Regions from separate parts of the uncultured Chloroflexus sp. genome, predicted to be linked through region 1. Evidence: riboswitches for the same ligand, from Rfam matches in the RefSeq annotation. Region 1 holds a riboswitch; the other holds the start of a gene.
What was found. A riboswitch is a leader RNA that binds a small molecule or an ion and turns the genes downstream of it on or off. The one in region 1 is predicted to bind thiamine pyrophosphate.

Region 1 (4,417 bases):
GATTTCCCCGATCCGCTGGGGCCGCAGATCAAGACGTATTCGCCTGCTGCGATATGTAAGTTAATCCCCTGTAACACCCAATCTGATCCTGCACTGGCGTAACGGTAACGAAGATGTTGCAAGACGATCATTGCTGTTGTGCCTGAATGTCTGCTGCCGGTTCGACCAGTCCAGTTCGGGCGAGTAGCTTCAGCGCCAACACCCCGATCATCGAGCCAATCACTGTACTGCCTAAAAATGAAGCAACCATCACGCCTACTGCCATTGTTTTACCCATAAATATCGGGGCTACAATCAGTGCACTAACCACCGCAGCGATAATACCGGTTCCAACAATTTCACCGAGTGCGCTCAAATAGACGTTGCGCGTGTAGCGGTAGACGAGGCCGGCAAGTAGGGCGCCAATCATCCCGCCCGGAAAGGCTAGTACTGTGCCTACTCCCATCGCATTGCGAATGATAGCAATGATTGCGGCGATAATGACTGCCCACCACGGGCCGAGCGTCACTGCTGCTACTACGTTGATAAAATGTTGGGTTGGATTGACGCGGGCAATGCCGATTGGAAACGATGTAAATGGCGCAAGCGCGACTCCGATGGCAATGAGTACGATTGCTCGCGCGATGAGGCGACTATGAACCGGCATACGAACCTCCGGTGTTTCAGTAGGATGACTGAAATAGGTGATAGGCCATAGGTGTTTAGCCGGTCGGCACAGTTTCCCGGCGACCGGCTGTGTTTCTACTCAACCACGTTGTTTACCGACGGGTAACGGTTGCATCAGTCTGACTCGGGCGATGACCCAGTAGACCAGCCCACTAACAAAGAGGGCGGGCAAGGTCGCGCCTACCTCAGGAAGCATTCGGGTCACAAACTGAAACGTACCGACGCCGATCACCCACGCCAAGAGACCTGTCCAATTCCAGCCCAATAGGTACCAGTACATCCCGTTCTGTTGGTCGAGTGCAGTCGGGTCAATAGCCCGCTTCCGAATAATGAAATGATCGACCAGCACCACCCCAAAGAGGGGGGCGAAGAGCGAGCCAATCAAGAGCAGGAATGCTTCGTATTGCCCGATTGGCACAAGTAGGGCAAGGACGGTGCATACCACGCCGTACCCGATAGCGAGCCATGCGGTTGCGAGTTGGGGTACGATGTTGCCGGTTGACACGGCGGCTGAGTAGATATCAGCGAACGCGTTGTCGGTCTCATCAAGGAGGATAACGACCAGCGCAAATAGCCCGCCGCTTGTGAGCAAGATTGACCGGATGAAATCACCGCTCTCAAGCACGAGCGCATACGCGGCGCCAAGGGCATAGAACCACACATTGGCCAGAAAATAGCCAAGCGCAGTTCCCCAAAACATCTGTCGCGCCGACCGGCCAAAGCGGGTATAGTCGGCAATCAGCGGTAGCCAAGAGAGTGGCATCGCGATCACAAGGTCGATCCCGATCCCAAAGGTAAGTTCACCGGTTCCGCGGTGGTTGACGATAGTTGTTAGGTCATAGCGGGTGATAAGTTGAATGGTTAGCCAGATTGTAGCTGCATAAACCAGCCAAATGCCCCACCGCTTCAGAAACTTGCGCACTACCAGCAAGGGGCCGCCAAACGCGAGGAGCGTTGCCAACGTACCCCAGATCAGTGTCCAAAGCACCGGATGTGAAAAGGTGCCGAGCTGTTGAGCAATCGCATGCGCACTATCGCGCATCACAATGATTTCAAACGTGCCCCAACCAACCAGTTGGACAATATTAGCGATGGTTGGCAATAATGAGCCGCGTATGCCAAGCGATGGTCGCAGGGCAGCCATAGTTGCGACGCCGGTATCACTGCCGACCACGCCGACAAGTGCTAACAGAACGACGCCAATGGCTGAGCCGAGCAGTATTGTTGCCATCGCTGTACCAAACCCTAAACCGGGGACAAGGAGTGCGCCGGCTTGCAGTACCAGTAATCCGACGCCGAGGCTTGCCCATAGCGTGAATGCGTCACTGAAATGAAACGGACGACGGTGAGTTGGGATTGGGGTGAGTGGTGAAACTGTGGTTTCTGGCTCCATTCTGATACCTCCACATTGCTTGGGGAGGCGCCGGCATACAAAATGCCGCTGACCTTGGGGCGATCAGCGGCAGATGCCACCGGTTGCTTCCCTACGCTGGCATGACCCAGGTCAGGTTCGAGGGTCGATAGCATCAGTCGGGCTATCCTCTCAGTCAGGCTCTCCTGACTCCCCTAGCTTTTACCGTTTGCTTGGAGCGGCAAAGCGGTCTATTTATTTGTATAGTACATATTATACAGAACTATTGACGTTAGATCAAGAGACGATAGTCCGCCAAGAGAGCCTCCCCCTCCCCCGTGTGAGGGAAAGGCCGGGGGTGGGGGGCCTCCCACCGCGCCCAGCGGATTGACCGGAGCGGAATACAGTCTGCTCTACGGACGCCGAGCACCCGCGCGATGACGGAAGCGCCTTTCCTTACTTCCCTGATCAGCCAAATATCCGCCTGTAGACGCTGGATGGTACCAATAATACATGGTAGCCTACATCATATACCGGCGAAATCCGCCGGTTCTAGTGCATGGCGAGGGGTCTGTGACTACCACTACTCGCGTCGAGCAGCCGGTCGTGTTTGCCGGGTTGACCCGCACCGATCTGACGATGCTGCTGGTTGTGTTGATTTGGGGGGCGAATTTTAGCATTGTCAAAGCCGCCTTAACCGAGATTCCGCCGCTGGCTTTTGCCACTCTGCGTTTTGCTAGCGCCAGTGTGCTGCTGTTGGCCTTTACCTTTTGGCGTGAGGGGCAGCGTGCTCTGCCCGCTGACCGGGCGACGTGGTGGAAGCTGTTTTGGATTGGATTTGCCGGCAATACGGTCTATCAGGCCCTCTTTACCTACAGTTTGACCCTTACGACGGCGGCGAATGGTTCGTTGATCATCGCGACTACGCCGGCGTGGGTAGCGCTGGCGGCTGCCTTGCTCGGTATCGAGCGCGTGCGGGGTATGATGGCGGCCGGTATCGCGTTGGCGATCGGCGGCGTGGCGTTGGTGGTCGCCGAACGCGGTCTCAGCCTCGGCGGGAGTGGGCTGTTGGGTGATCTGTTGATGCTCGGCGCGGCGTTGTGCTGGATGATCTATACGCTTGGCGTGCGCACGCTCGGCCAAGGACTTTCGCCGCTAGCCATTACCGCGTGGACGATGGTGACCGGGGTGCCGGGGATGCTGCTGGTGAGTATTCCTGATTGGGGCCGAGTGGCATGGACAAGTGTGAGTCTCAATGCGTGGCTGGGGCTGCTTTACGCCACTTTGCTGGCGTTGGTAGTGGCCTATGTGCTGTGGAATAATAGTGTGCGTGTCGCCGGCAGCGCCCGCACTGCGATCTACGGATGCGCTATTCCGCTGGTAGCGACTCTGATCGCGTGGCCGTTGCTCGGCGAGCAGCCGACGTGGGTGCAGGGGGTAGGTGGTTTGCTGATTGTGACCGGGGTCTTGCTGACTCGCCGGACGTGATGGCTGTTGTTGTTCGTGCTACTATACTAAATTAGTTCGGGATGGTGACCGTGCAACGCGGGTAAAGCCGCAAAGGATCATAAACGCAAAGGCGCGAAGGCCGCAAAGGATAAATAAACATCAAGCTCTGCGCCTTCTGCGGTAAAACATCAACCTCCAGTACCGGACAGCATAATCGCATGACCACACTGCCAACAACCTACACCCAACTCCCGCTGACCAGTGTCAGCGCGCTCGGTGCAGTAATCGCCGACCTGCCCGCGTTAGCGGCGCTGGCGGCTGCCTTGCGCCCCGGGTATCAGACGGTGGCCTCCGTGTTTGCAGCGGCTCGTCCGGCGTTGGTGGCGGCTTTGGCCCGTCGGCAGGCCAAGCCGGTGCTTTACGTGACCCTCAGCGCCGAGAGTGCGCAGCGCGCCGCAGATGATCTGCGCCAGTGGTTGGCACCCGATCAAGTCTGGCTCTTCCCCGCTGCCGATGCGTTGCCCTACGAGCAAATGTCTCCCGGCGCTGATGTGATCGGGCGCCGGTTGGCGGTGTTGCGCGGTTTGCGCGCTAGTTCGGTGAATGGTGTGATTGTCACCTCGGTGAAGGCGCTGATGCAGCCAACGTTGCCGCCCGCCGAACTCGATACGGCCACGATCCAGTTGCGGCGCGAGATGCGGCTGCCGGTTGAGCAGGTGGCGCAGGCGCTGCTTGCCAATGGCTATCAGCGCGCGGCTATGGTCGAAGCTCCCGGTGAAGTGAGCCGGCGTGGTGCTATTCTCGATGTGTGGCCGCCGGGTGATGAGTTGCCGTTGCGCGTCGAGTGGTTTGATGATGAGATCGATAGTCTGCGCCGGTTTGATCCGGTCACCCAGCGCAGTGAGCAGCGGCTAGAACAGGCTGAGATTGGCCCGCCGCATGAGACTCCGC
Region 2 (4,417 bases), on a different contig from region 1:
AGCAAGCATAGAGCCTACTACCTGCCAAATTATCAAACCCTAAGCGCCTTGGCGCAATTACGCCGTTGCAGCCGCCTGCGCCTGCGCCACAATGCGGGCAAAGGCCTGCGGATCGCGGACAGCCAGATCAGCCAGCATCTTGCGGTCAATCACAATATTCGCCTGCTTGAGGCCATTGATAAGGCGGCTGTATGTCGTGCCGTTGAGGCGAGCAGCCGCGTTAATACGCATAATCCACAGCCGGCGGAAATCACGCTTGCGACGGCGGCGATCACGGTACGCATCGGCGAGCGCATGCATCACCGCTTCATGAGCAACCTTATAGTGGCGGCTACGCGCGCCGCGATAGCCCTTCGCCTGCTTTAACAGCTTCTTGTGGCGCTTGCGCACCATTGTGCCACGCTTAACACGAGCCATAGTTATTCTCCTTTTGGCGGATCGGTCAGGGGGTGGCAAACCGAACCCTGAACTTCATCCGCACTATACCTTAAATTACCGGTAACGTCACAGGCCAGCAAAAGCCCTGCGTGCAGCGCAGGGCCACCGTTCGCGACAGGTATGAGTGACCCGCCGCTTGCTTGCTTACTCTAGACCGTAAGGCAGCGCGACTTGCAACAGGCGGCGATTAGCCGGCGAGGTAGGCTGATCTTTGCCCCACGCGCGCTGTGATCGACTCGGACGGTTGCGCTTGTTGCCGCGAATCCCTCTCTGCTGCAAAAACTTGCCAGACGCAGTCACCTTAAAGCGCTTTTTCGCGCCCTTATGCGTCTTCATTTTTATCTTTGGCATTGAACTACTCCTTGTGCCCGATCGAGTCGGCAAACACCGACTAGTTCCGTATCACTTAGCGCCGTCGCCGGCGTTCCTGCTCGTCATCGTAATCTTCGTCTTCGTCGTCATCGTAGTCTTCGTCCTCGTCGATGAGATCATCGTCTTCGTCAATCTCATCCTCATCGACGAGGTCTTCTTCTTCGTTCGCCGGCGTAGCCACAGGAGCGGCCGGCGCTTGGGCTGACTGGTCGTTCGCAGCAGCTTGGCGCTGAGCGGCAGCCTTTTGCGCCTGCTGGGCCGCTTTCAGCACCTTCGCTGTTGGCGCCAACAACATCGAAAGGACGCGCCCTTCCATCAGCGGCTTTTGCTCAATGACGGCAATATCGCTCAGTTGCTCAGCAATCTCATCGAGCATCTTGCGCCCGATTTCCGGGTGGGCCATTTCGCGACCGCGGAAGCGCAAGTTAAACTTCACCTTATCGCCAGCCAGCAAAAAGCGCCTTGCCTGATTCGCCTTGACGGCGACATCGTGATCGTCGGTTTTCGGCATCAGCCGGATCTGCTTCAATTCTGACTGCTTCTGATTGCGGCGTGCTTCCCGCTCTTTCTTGCTCTGCTCGTAGCGGAATTTGCCATAATCGAGCAGGCGGCATACCGGCGGAACCGCATTGGGCGCGACTTCGACTAGATCGTACCCCCGCTCTTCGGCCATAGCTAGCGCCTCGCGTAAGGGGACGATGCCGACTTGGGTGCCGTTTTCATCGATCAGGCGCACTTCACGGGCGCGAATGCGATTATTGATGCGAAACCGGTCTCTGATAGCGCAACTCCTTCGTCTTTCGAGCGGTGACGACTGCCTGCCGGAAGCGGGTTGCTGGGATGAGCGTCACCGTTAAGGCGAACCTTTTTATGCAGACGACAATAAGATATCGACGTGAACCTCTGCTCACATCAAGCCTGCATTATACCAGTCTGTGTAGGGATCGTCAAACGAATAGCCCCTTAAAAGCGTCTTTCTTTCATTTCCATAATAGCAAATGAGCTGGCCTGATTGCGCCGCCTTCCGTTCTATGCTATCATGGATCTAACAATTTGCATGCCGGGGGAGCTTGGGAGAACCGAGCTGAGAGGGCACCTTTGGCTATTGCCACCGGTGCCGACCCTCTGAACCTGATCTGGGTTATGCCAGCGGAGGGAAGGGCAGTGCGCAGTCCGACGCACGGTCTGCGTATATTGTAAACTCACCGTCCTGCCGCGGCAGGGCGGTTTTTTTGTCCCTGCGCGACGCTCATCCGTTTGCTGGCGCAAGGAGGCAACGATGACTTTGAACGAACAGATCGCAGAGTTGCGGGAACGGGTGCGCCAGCAGCGCCCCCTGATTCACCACATCACCAATTTCGTAGTGATGAACGACACGGCTAATGTGACACTCCATATCGGCGGGTTGCCGGTGATGGCGCACGACCGTGAAGAGGTGGCCGAGATGGTGGCAATGGCCGGTGCGTTGGTGCTAAATGTGGGGACGTTGTCGCCTGATTGGATCGAAGCCATGCTGATCGCCGGCAAGCGGGCGAACGAGCTGGGTATCCCGATCGTGCTCGATCCGGTTGGCGCCGGGGCAACCTCGCTGCGCACGGCGAGCAATCGCCGCTTGCTTGAGGAATTGCGGGTCGCGGTGGTGCGCGGCAATTCAGGTGAAATCGGCGCGCTGGCCGGCATGGGTGGCGTGGTGAAAGGGGTTGAGGCGGTAGTTGAGGCCGATGATCCGGTGGCGGCGGCGCAGGCGCTGGCGCAACAGTATCAGACGGTGGTAGCGGTCACTGGGAAGCGCGATATTGTTACCGATGGCAGCCGGGTGTTGGCGATCGATAACGGTCACGAGTGGCTGAAGACGCTGACCGGCACTGGTTGTTCAGCGACGACCGTAATCGCGGCCTTTACGGCGGTCGAACGCGATTATGTGCTGGCTGCCGCAGCTGGCTTGGCCTGTTTTGGGCTGGCGGCTGAGCTGGCCGCCCCGCAAGCGCATGGCCCAGCCAGTTTCAAGGTGGCCTTCTACGATGCGATATACCACCTGTCGGCAGAACAGATTCGCGCTGGTGTGCGAGTGACCAGCTTGAGCGATGACCAGAGCATCGCAGTGGCGCGGTAGGGGGTGGCTGGGCGCATCGCACGATGGCGCATGCGGCAGGTTGATTGCCGCCTGTCATCCGGTGTGTTATGGAGTGCGGCAGGGTGACTGCCGTACTCCAAACAGCTCGCACTCATTGCATGATGGTGTGCGGCAGGTTGATTGCCGCCTGTTATACCGAATGTCTCATCTATGCAAACAAAAACTCACATTGACTGGAGCCTCTACGTCGTCACCGATGCTGGCTTGTCGCGGGGCCGGTCGCATCTGGCGGTGATCGAAGCGGCCATTGCTGGCGGTGCGACGGTGGTGCAGTATCGCGAAAAGGCGGCTGCTACCCGCCAGATGATTGCCGAAGCGCAGGCCTTGCGCGAACTGACCCGACGCGCCGGCGTGCCGTTGATCGTCAATGACCGGCTCGATGTGGCTTTGGCGATTGATGCCGATGGTGTGCATGTCGGCCAAAACGATATGCCGGCGGCGTTGGCCCGCCGCTTGATCGGCCCAGACAAGATCTTGGGAGTCTCGACAGCTAATCTGGCCGAAGCAATGCAGGCAGTGCAAGACGGCGCTGATTATCTGGGGGTGGGGCCGGTGTTGGCCACCCCAACCAAACCCGACGCTGCACCGCCGATCGGGATGGATGGCCTACGTGAGATTTGTCGGCACGTGCCGATACCGGTCGTCGCGATTGGCGGGATCAATGCGACGAATGCTGCCGATGCTATCGCCGCCGGCGCGCAAGGCATCGCCGTCGTGTCGGCGGTGGTCGCTGCCGAGGATGTAGCTACGGCGGCGCGACAGTTGCGCGCGCTTGTCGCTGCCGCTCGCGCCAATGCGCATAGAAAGGAGTAACTATGGCGCTGCCACGCTGTTTGACGATTGCCGGCTCTGATTCGGGTGGCGGAGCTGGTATTCAGGCCGATCTCAAGACCTTTGCTGCGCTAGGGGTGTATGGCATGAGTGCCCTCACCGCAGTGACGGCGCAGAATACGATCGGTGTGCAAGGTGTGATTGAATTGCCGGCAGCGTTTGTTGGCCAGCAGATCGATTCGGTGGTCAGCGATATTGGCGTAGATGCGGTTAAGACCGGGATGCTGGCTAATGCCGAAATCATCGCCGTGGTTGCTGAGAAAGCGCGCGCCTATCGGTGGCCCGCGCTGGTTATCGATCCGGTGATGGTCGCTAAGAGCGGCGATCCGCTTCTGCACCCAGAGGCACAGACGGCCTTGATCGAGCTGCTCTTGCCGCTGGCGACGATTGTCACTCCCAACTTGCCTGAAGCGCGTGCCTTGACCGGCATGGCGATCGAGGCAGTTGCTGAGATGGAGCAGGCGGCGCAAGTGATCTATCGTATGGGGCCGCGCTGGGTGTTGGTCAAGGGTGGCCATTTACAAGGCGATAGCATTGATGTGCTCTATGATGGGGTGCAGTACCGCTATTTCACCTCACCCCGGATCGAAACCCGCCACACGCATGGCACTGGTTGTACGTTTGCATCGGCAATTGCGGCTG

Region 2: it holds a riboswitch for thiamine pyrophosphate, as region 1 does, so the genes downstream of both, thiM (hydroxyethylthiazole kinase) here and cytX (putative hydroxymethylpyrimidine transporter CytX) in region 1, are expected to answer to the same signal.

Annotation. Positions count from the first base shown of each region.
Region 1 covers NZ_CALLJH010000022.1:2,697-7,113, forward strand. Annotated here, with positions in the region: gene Q1A00_RS08725 (ABC transporter ATP-binding protein) at 1-131, opposite strand, end outside; gene thiW (energy coupling factor transporter S component ThiW) at 128-646, opposite strand; gene cytX (putative hydroxymethylpyrimidine transporter CytX) at 746-2,059, opposite strand; TPP riboswitch at 2,131-2,244, opposite strand; gene Q1A00_RS08740 (DMT family transporter) at 2,591-3,505, shown strand; gene mfd (transcription-repair coupling factor) at 3,685-4,417, shown strand, end outside.
Region 2 covers NZ_CALLJH010000021.1:106,234-110,650, reverse strand. Annotated here, with positions in the region: gene rplT (50S ribosomal protein L20) at 58-417, opposite strand; gene Q1A00_RS08575 (50S ribosomal protein L35) at 583-789, opposite strand; gene infC (translation initiation factor IF-3) at 845-1,573, opposite strand; TPP riboswitch at 1,865-1,985, shown strand; gene thiM (hydroxyethylthiazole kinase) at 2,090-2,923, shown strand; gene thiE (thiamine phosphate synthase) at 3,095-3,757, shown strand; gene thiD (bifunctional hydroxymethylpyrimidine kinase/phosphomethylpyrimidine kinase) at 3,760-4,417, shown strand, end outside.